2 linked regions of the Syntrophobacter fumaroxidans MPOB genome follow. The main gene of each other region encodes a partner of the protein of the gene in region 2 in a complex. Links are inferred from orthologs where the notes say so. Each region holds a gene or a part of one and is shown on either strand. Other genes may lie near its edges.

The links.
Region 1: the proteins of secY (region 2) and secA are in contact, whole or in part, in a crystal structure (PDB 3DIN), measured with the Thermotoga maritima proteins. The link is inferred for Syntrophobacter fumaroxidans MPOB from one-to-one orthologs. Residues at the interface, in WP_004081795.1 of Thermotoga maritima: Glu108, Gly109, Glu110, Glu111, Ala236, Glu237, Arg238, Arg239, Ile240, Thr241, Ile242, Gln243, Tyr244, Ala245, Arg246, Arg247, Val248, Thr249, Gly250, Arg251, Arg252, Val253, Tyr254, Gly256, Ala257, Ser258, Thr259, Tyr260, Leu261, Pro262; in WP_004082002.1 of Thermotoga maritima: Glu261, Ala262, Arg263, Lys300, Ala301, Arg302, Thr303, Ile304, Ile305, Leu323, Tyr324, Asp325, Pro326, Val329, Ser330, Tyr333, Ile336, Lys340, Phe345, Val349, Glu363, Phe364, Tyr374, Ser375, Gly376, Gly377, Glu393, Ile395, Thr482, Ser483.

Annotation. Positions count from the first base shown.
Region 1 is NC_008554.1:1,486,064-1,490,562, forward strand. Bases 842-3,958 are described here. They hold secA (preprotein translocase subunit SecA), read right to left. Parts: upstream 3,603-3,958; coding sequence 1,080-3,602; downstream 842-1,079. Other genes in these bases: argJ (bifunctional glutamate N-acetyltransferase/amino-acid acetyltransferase ArgJ), read right to left, coding at 842-1,135; SFUM_RS06275 (N-acetyltransferase), read right to left, coding at 3,780-3,958. In the rest of the region: more of argJ, read right to left, coding at 1-841; more of SFUM_RS06275, read right to left, coding at 3,959-4,235; SFUM_RS06280 (cysteine desulfurase), read right to left, coding at 4,348-4,499. UniProt on the Escherichia coli protein: Required for protein export, interacts with the SecYEG preprotein conducting channel.
Region 2 is NC_008554.1:1,924,823-1,929,130, reverse strand. Bases 252-3,177 are described here. They hold secY (preprotein translocase subunit SecY), read right to left. Parts: upstream 2,406-3,177; coding sequence 1,098-2,405; downstream 252-1,097. Other genes in these bases: rpmD (50S ribosomal protein L30), read right to left, coding at 2,908-3,090; rplO (50S ribosomal protein L15), read right to left, coding at 2,409-2,867; SFUM_RS08155 (adenylate kinase), read right to left, coding at 359-1,000; map (type I methionyl aminopeptidase), read right to left, coding at 252-344. Also shown: more of map, read right to left, coding at 1-251; rpsE (30S ribosomal protein S5), read right to left, coding at 3,184-3,684; rplR (50S ribosomal protein L18), read right to left, coding at 3,717-4,088; rplF (50S ribosomal protein L6), read right to left, coding at 4,109-4,308. UniProt on the Escherichia coli protein: The central subunit of the protein translocation channel SecYEG. Consists of two halves formed by TMs 1-5 and 6-10.

The sequences.
Region 1 (4,499 bases), 440 kb from region 2 along the record:
CCGACGCCGCGCGTTCCTCCACCTCCGCGCCGGGCACCGGGGTCCCCTCTCGAAACACGCACAGCCCGTCAAAGTACAGCGCCACCCGATCCGGGTTCAAATCGACACCGGCTCTTCCGGCGGCGCAGACGATTCTGCCCCAGTTGGCATCCTCACCGAAAAAGGCGGTCTTCACCAGTGGCGAATTGGCGACGGTCAAAGCCACCGTTTTGGCGCTTCGTTCGTCCGGGGCACCCACGATCTCGATTTCGATGAACTTTGTGGCGCCCTCCCCGTCGATCACGACCTTTTTGGCCAGATCGACGAGCACTGCTTCCAGCGCCTGCCCGAAAAGGACACTCTCGGGGCCGGCAACGTCGGCCAGCACGGGGTTTCCCGCCGCTCCGCTCGCCAGGGCGATCAGCGAATCGTTCGTGCTGGTGTCCCCGTCGACGGTGATGCAGTTGAAAGACCGTTCCGCCCCGGACCGCAGCCAGTGGTCCAGGACCCGTCGTTCCACCGCGGCATCGGTGCATACGAATGCCAACAGGGTGGCCATGTTCGGGGCGATCATTCCGGAACCCTTGGCCACGCCGCCGACGGTGACCCGCCGTCCGCCGATTTCCACCGTGGCGCTCGACATCTTGGGCACCGTGTCGGTGGTCATGATGGCCCGGGCCACCTCATCCCACCTGTCCGGGCGCGCGGATTCCACCAGCCCGCGCATTTCCCGGCGCACGGGCTCCGGATCCACCTGCATTCCGATCACGCCGGTCGATGCGACGAGCACCGAACCTGCGGGGGCTTTCATGGCTTCACCGGCCGCGCGCGCCATCTCCAGGGCTCTTCGGTACCCTTCTTCTCCCGTGCAGGCGTTGGCAATCCCGGCGTTGATGAGGATGGCCCGAATGGAGGGGGATTCCAGGTGGTTCTTGCACAGCTCCACCGGAGCGGCGGTGAACCGGTTGGTGGTGAAGACGCCGGCGGCTGTTCCCCCCGCCTCGGAATCCACCATGATCAAAGCCAGATCGGGACGGCCCCGGTAGCGCATCCCGCACGCGGCCGCCGCTGTTTTGAAGCCCTGCACGACGAACGGCCGACTACTTACCGCAACACTTTTTGTACTTCTTTCCGCTTCCGCATGGACAGGGGTCATTTCGTCCCACCTTTCGATCTTTCCTGGTCTGGGGCTTCTGCCCGGCCCCCTCGGCCGGTCCGAAAAACATCGGCTGGTCTTCCTGCTCCTTCCGGAGCTCATCCAGCTGTTCCTCGCGTTGGATCTGGATGTGGAAAAGCAGCCGTATCGTCTCCTCCTTGATCCGCTCGATCATCTCGTCAAACAGGGCGTGTCCTTCCCGTTTGTAGGCGATGAGCGGATCCTGCTGCCCGTAACCGCGCAGACCGATGCCCTCCTTGAGATGATCCATGTTGAGCAGGTGGTCTTTCCAGTAAGTATCCACCGTCTGGAGCAGGAGGTAGCTTTCGAGCTCCCGCATCATGGACTCGCCGAATTCCTGCTCGCGGGCTTCGTAGCGTTTCGTGAGCCTTTCCAGCAGCGAATCCCGAAACTCCTCGTATTCGATGTCGCCCAGGGATTCGACCGTCAGGTTCATCTGGAGCCCGAACAGGCGCAAGACCTCGGAATTGATTTTTTCCAGGTCCCAGTCCTCCGCATAGTGCTTCTCGTCCGCGGTTTCCGCCAGGATCCCCTCCAGCAGGTCTTCGATCATATCGAGGACAACCGGCTTGAGGTTTTCGCCCTGCAAGGCCTCGCGGCGCTGGCGGTAGATCACCTCGCGCTGCTGGTTCATGACATCGTCGTATTCGAGCAACTGTTTGCGGATACTGAAGTTCTGAGCTTCCACCTTGCTCTGGGCGTTTTCGATGGCCTTGGTGATGAGGCGATGTTCGATGGGCTCGTCTTCCTTCATTCCGATTCTCTGCATGAGGCCCGACAGCCGGTCCGCCGCAAAGATCCGCATCAGATCGTCTTCCAGGGACAGGTAGAACCGTGACGACCCGGGATCCCCCTGCCTGCCCGACCGGCCTCTGAGTTGGTTGTCGATGCGGCGGGCTTCATGGCGCTCGGTTCCGATGATGTGGAGCCCTCCCACATCCACGACGCCGGGCCCCAGCACGATATCGGTTCCTCGACCGGCCATGTTCGTGGAGATGGTGACCGCCCCCGGCTGCCCGGCCAGAGCCACGATCTCCGCTTCCTTCTCGTGGTGCTTGGCATTGAGCACCTGGTGGGGAACGCCCTGCCGCTTCAGTATGCCGCTCAGTTTCTCGGACTTCGCGATGTTGACCGTGCCGACCAGGACCGGGCGCTTGACGGCGTATGCTTCCTTGATTTCCTCGGCCACGGCTCGGAATTTCTCGGCCTCGGTCCTGTAGATGCAGTCGGCATAGTCTTCCCGGATCATCTTCCGGTGCGTCGGGATGACGACAACCTCGAGCTTGTATATCTTGGCGAACTCGGCGGCTTCGGTTTCCGCCGTGCCGGTCATGCCCGCCAGCTTGTCGAACATTCGGAAGTAGTTCTGGAAGGTGATGGAGGCCAGGGTCTGGTTCTCGTTTTCGATGTGCACGTTTTCCTTGGCTTCCAGCGCCTGGTGCAGCCCCTCGCTGTAACGGCGACCGGGCATGAGCCGGCCGGTGAATTCATCGACGATGATCACTTTGCCGTCCTTCACGATGTAGTCGACGTCCCGTTTGAACAGCACATGGGCGCGCAGAGCCTGTTGAACGTGATGCAGGATGTCGATCTGTCTCGGATCGTAGAGGTTGTCGACGCCGAGCAGCTTCTCCGTTCTGGTCACCCCGTCCTCAGTCAGAGCCACGGTGCGGCTTTTCTCTTCCTTGGTGTAATGAGTTTCGGGTTTGAGCTGGGGGATGATCCTGTTGATATTGTAGTAGAGCGCCGTGGACTTCTCCGCCGGACCGGAGATGATGAGCGGGGTCCGGGCCTCGTCGATGAGAATACTGTCGACCTCGTCCACAATGGCATAGTTCAGCTCCCGCTGAACCATATCCTCGATGCGGAATTTCATATTGTCCCGCAGGTAGTCGAATCCGTACTCGTTGTTGGTCCCGTAAGTCACATCGGCGCCGTAAGCTTCCTTGCGCTCGGGATCGTCCAGTCCGTGAACGATGCACCCCACCGAAAGCCCCAGGAACTTGTAAACCTGGCCCATCCATTCGCTGTCACGCCGCGCCAGGTAATCGTTGACCGTAACCAGGTGCACTCCCCGCCCGGTCAGCGCGTTCAAATAGATGGGCATGACCGCGACCAGCGTCTTGCCTTCGCCCGTCTTCATTTCCGCAATCATGCCCTCGTGCAGCACGATGCCCCCGATCATCTGCACGTCGAACGGACGCATCCCGAGGGTCCGCACCGCGCCCTCGCGGGCCACCGCAAACGCCTCGGGCAGGAGATCGTCCAGAGGTTCGCCGTTTGCGATGCGCTGTTTGAATTCCGGAGTTTTCGCCTTGAGCGCCGCGTCACTCAACTTGCGCATAACGGGCTCGTACGAATTGATCTCATCCACCAGAGGAGCAATCCGCTTGAGGATTCTCTCATTCTGGCTGCCAAATATCTTCTTGAGGATGTCCGTTAGCATTTCGCCGCACTTTCCTCCCGGAACACAATCGTTTCATACCCATCGCCATTCAAAACAAAGGCACGCCGCGCGTGCCCATGTCCATCCACCCGGATGACAACCGCTTATATAACCCACGTTCCCCGACTTTGCAAATCCATCGGAAAACGGACGACTTGCGCGCCCCCGGCGCGGCCGTCACAGGTCCAGGACCAGTGCGACCTCATCGCAATTCGGAAACTTCGGGCAATGAAGGCAATCCGCCCATATCTTCTGGGGGAAAATGTTCTTGTCCACCACCTGGAAACCCAGGCATTGGAAGAACTCCACTTCATAGGTCAAGGTGAAAAGCTGCTTCAGCCCCAGCTCAACGGCTTCGTCGATACACGCCTGCACGAGCCCCCGACCGATCCCGCGCCCCTGGTGAGAATTCAACACGGCGAGCGACCTGATCTCCGCCAGGTTTTCCCAGATGATGTGCAGACTGCAGCTCCCCACCACCTCCCCGGTTTCCTCGTCCACGGCGACGAACATGTCGCGCAGATTCGTGTACAACTCGCTCAGCGAACGGGCCAGGAGCTTCCCGTTCTGTGCGAAGACCCCCAGTGTCTTCTGGATGTTGGGCACATCGACAATTCTTGCCTTGCGTATCATTTCAGGAACAATCCTTTCGCTGCACATTTCACACGCGGTGCGAGCCTGCGTATTCATGGTCACGATGGAGAAACACAGACCGTGGCATCGGGCGACCGGACCCGACTCCCGCTCATCGGCGGCGAAGCAACGCCAGGTCCCGTATCGCCTCGGCAAGCCGCTCCATATCCGCCGCGGTCGTCGCATACCCCGGCGAAACGCGAACGGTGCCCTCCGGAAACGTCCCGAATGTCCGGTGAGCGAGGGGAGCGCAGTGCAATCCCG
Region 2 (4,308 bases):
GTTCCCACGGCCACCGTCACCGCGGCATCGCCGTAATACCCGTCGTGGACGACCCCGAAATCGATGCTGATGATGTCGCCCTCCGCAAGATGCCGCTGCCGGGACGGCATCCCGTGAACCACCTCGCAGTTGATCGAAGTGCACAAGGCGAAAGGATAACCCTGGTACCCCTTGAATGCAGGCACAGCCTTCTTCCTGGCCGCCAAATCCTCACTCAAGGCGTTCAAGTCCCATGTCGTGGCCCCCGGCCGAACATGTTCCTTCAGGTGTTGGAGGATCTCAGCCACTATCTTGCATGCCGTTCTGATCTTTTCGATCTCCCGCTGAGATCTCAGTACGATCAAAGTCCGTCCTCTTTCTATCCGAGAATGGCCGTGATCCGGCCAAAAATCGCATCCATGCTCCCCACGCCGTCGATCCGGCGCAGCTTGCCCTGCTTTTCGTAGTAATCGATGAGCGGCTTGGTCTGATCTTCATATACCTTCAGGCGCGACGACACCGTCGCCTCGTTGTCGTCGTCACGCTGGTACAACTCCCCTCCGCACTTGTCACACTTGCCGTCCGTTTTGGGCGGATCGAACATCACGTGGAAGCCGGCGCCGCAACTGCGACAGGTGCGCCTTCCCGTGAGACGTCCGAGCAGTTCCTTGTTCGGAACCTCGATGCACACGACGCCGTCGATCCGCTGCTTGAGCTCTCCCAGCATCATGTCGAGCGCTTCAGCCTGGCTGACATTGCGAGGAAACCCATCCAGCATGTAACCTTTCGAACAGTCGGGCTTCTGGATGCGTTCTTTCACGAGACCAATCACCACACTATCGGGTACGAGCGCCCCCTGGTCCATGTACTTCTTGGCTTCCAACCCGAGCGGTGTTCCTTCCTTGAGTGCGGCCCGGAGCATGTCGCCCGTCGAAATCTGCGGTATCGCATACTTGCCGATCAGACGGCTCGCCTGGGTTCCCTTGCCGGCTCCCGGGGGGCCTAACAGTATGATGTTCATAACCTTTTCCTCCATTGTCAAGCTGCGCTGGTCAAATGTTCAACTCCTTCCAAACGCAACGAATGTCCCGGCATCATGGTGGGGGGGGGAATGCCGATCATCTTCGACCACGAAGGCGTCCTTTTTTCAGAAAACCTTCGTAGTGTCGCGAGAGCATGTGTGCTTCAATCTGAGCCAGGGTATCCATTGCCACACCGATGACGATGAGCAGGGCCGTGCCGCCGAAATAGAAGGGGACCGCAAAGCGCGAGATGAGTATCGTGGGCAGCACGCAGACCGCCGAAATGTAGACGGCGCCTCCAACGGTGATACGGCTCAACACCTTGTCGATGTATTCGGCCGTGGGCCGACCGGGACGTATTCCCGGAATGAACCCGCCGTATTTCTTCATATTGTCGGCCACGTCAAGGGGATTGAAAACGATTGCCGTGTAAAAAAAGCAGAAGAACACGATCAACGCGACATACAGAATCGAATGGAGCCACTGGCCCGGGCCCAGGGCGTTGGCGATCCACTCCATCCAGGGAGTCTTGATGAAACTGCCCACGGTTCCCGGGAACATCATGATCGAGGAGGCGAAAATGGGTGGAATGACACCCGAGGTGTTGATCTTGAGGGGGATGTGCGTGTTCTGCCCCCCGTAAACGCGCCTTCCAACGACGCGCTTGGCATATTGAACCGGTATCCGTCGCTGCCCGCGCTCCATGAAAATGATGACGGCCACCACCGCGAGCATGAAGGCCGCCAGGCCAAGGAGCAGGAATGCGCTCATCTCACCCATGGTCACCATTCGGACGGTGTTCTCCAAGGCGTTGGGTATGCCCGCGACGATGCCGGCGAAGATGATCAGAGAGATGCCGTTTCCTATGCCGCGCTCGGTGATCTGTTCGCCCAGCCACATGATGAACGCGGTACCGGCGGTGAGCGTGAGAACGGTCGTCAAGCGGAATCCCCAGCCGGGATGGAGCACCACGATTTCGCCGCCCGGTCCGGTCATCCCCTCCAGGCCGACCCCGATGGCGAAACCCTGGATCACGCTCAGAATCACCGTCCCATAGCGGGTATACTGAGTGATCTTGCGGCGCCCGGCATCCCCTTCCTTGCTCAGTCGTTCCAGGGTGGGAATGACCACGGTCAGAAGCTGCAGGATAATCGAAGCGCTGATGTAAGGCATGATGCCGAGCGAGAAAACGGAGAGCTGACTCAAGGCGCCCCCCGAAAACATGTCGAAGAGCCCGAGCAAGGTTCCCGAAAGCTGTTTGAAAAATGCCGCCAGGGCGTCGCCGTTGATGCCGGGAGTCGGAATGTGCGCTCCAACGCGGTAAACCGCCAGGAGAGCCAGTGTCACCAAGATCCGACGTTTCAGTTCGGGAATTCGACCGATATTGGCAAAACCGGTTAGCACCGCTTAGTTCCCCTTTTGTGAAGGAATCAGCTCCACGCGGCCCCCTGCCGCTTCTATCTTCCGGACCGCAGAATCACTGGCCTTATGCACGCGGATGGTGAGCGGAGAAGCGATGTCGCCATCGGCGAGGAGCTTGATCCCATCGCGAATTTTCTTGACCAGCCCGACCTTTCTCAGTTCGTCCGGTCCGACTTCGGACCCGCTCGGAAAGCGCTCCAGGTCACCGACATTCACGACCTCGTATCGCGTCTTGAAGATATTCGTGAAGCCACGCTTGGGCACCCGGCGCTGCAGGGGCATCTGGCCGCCTTCAAACCAGGGTGGAGTGCCGCCGCCGGACCGGGACTTCTGCCCCTTGTGGCCTCGTCCCGCAGTTTTCCCCAGTCCCGAGCCGGACCCACGTCCCAAACGCTTCCTATTGGTTTTCGCTCCGGGAGCCGGAGCCAGATCGTCAAGTTTCATGAAAACACCCATTCCTGTCGGATAGAGGTAGACGGAGCGCCTAAAGCTCCTTGACTTCAACCATGTGGATCACCTTCTTCACGGCCCCGGCGACGGCAGGGGTGGCATGAAGGTTCACCGTCTTGTTGAGTCGTGTGAGCCCCAGGGCCTGGAGCACCTTGCGGTGTTTCTCAGGGCGGCCGATGGGGCTTCGAACCAATTTGACCTGGATAGACTTTGCCATGAGCTGAGTTCCTTGTAACAAAAATTCGCGGTTCGGGCCTCCCCGCCAACCGGTGAGGTCATCCGGCCCGCCGGAAGATCCCCTCAGGATCCGCTAATCTCGAATCTCGTGCACTTCACGCCCGCGCAGCTTTGCGACCAGTTCCACGTTGCGGAGCCGGCGCAGACCCTCGAGCGTGGCCTTGACGACGTTATGAGGGTTCCTCGATCCGATGCACTTGGTCAAAATATTGTGAATGCCCGCCGCTTCCATGATGGCACGGACCGCGCCCCCTGCAATCACCCCCGTGCCCGCCGAGGCCGGCTTGAGCACCACCGAAGCGGCTCCAAAACGCCCGAGCACCTCATGCGGGATGGTGGCGTTGACCAGCGGCACTTCGAACATGGTGCGCTTGGCGGATTCCATGCCCTTGCGAATGGCTTCCGGCACTTCATTGGCCTTGCCAAGGCTGAACCCGACCCGGCCGTTGCCGTCACCGACGACCACTATGGCACTGAACGAGAAACGACGGCCACCTTTGACCACCTTGGCCACTCTGCTGATGTGGACCACTTTGTCTATCAGTTGCAGTTGGCTTGATTCCAAAGCTATCAATTGTCTGTCTCCTTATGAGCGGCACAAAGTCCCTAAAAGTCCAAGCCCGCCTGCCGGGCGGCGTCCGCCAGGGCCTGCACGCGGCCGTGATAAATGTAGCCGTTGCGATCGAAGACAACCTTTGTGATGCCTTTTTCCAGGGCCTTGCGTGCAATCAGCTCTCCAACTCGTTTGGCGGCTCCGACCTTCCCCTTCAAAGCTTCCATTTCCTTGTAATCGGGGGACAGGGTGCACGCGGACACGAGCGTGGAGCCGCGCGTGTCGTCCACGATCTGGGCGTAGATATGCTTATCGCTTCGGAAAACGGTGAGTCTCGGACGTTCGGGAGCTCCCTGGAGCTTCTTCCGGATCCTTTTCTTGCGCTTCAGGCGGGCCGTTTCCCGTGGGTTCGTCTTGTCAGCCATCTGTCTTTTCTCCCCTGTGCTTACTTCTTGGAGCCGGTCTTGCCGACCTTGCGGTGAATGTGCTCGCCCGCATAACGAATGCCCTTGCCTTTGTAAGGTTCGGCGGGGCGAAGAGCGCGAATGCGGGCGGCCGTCTGGCCGAGCAGCTCTTTATCGATTCCTTCGAGCCGAATGGTGTTGCGATCGACGGCGCCCTTGATGCCTTCCGGCAGGACGAACT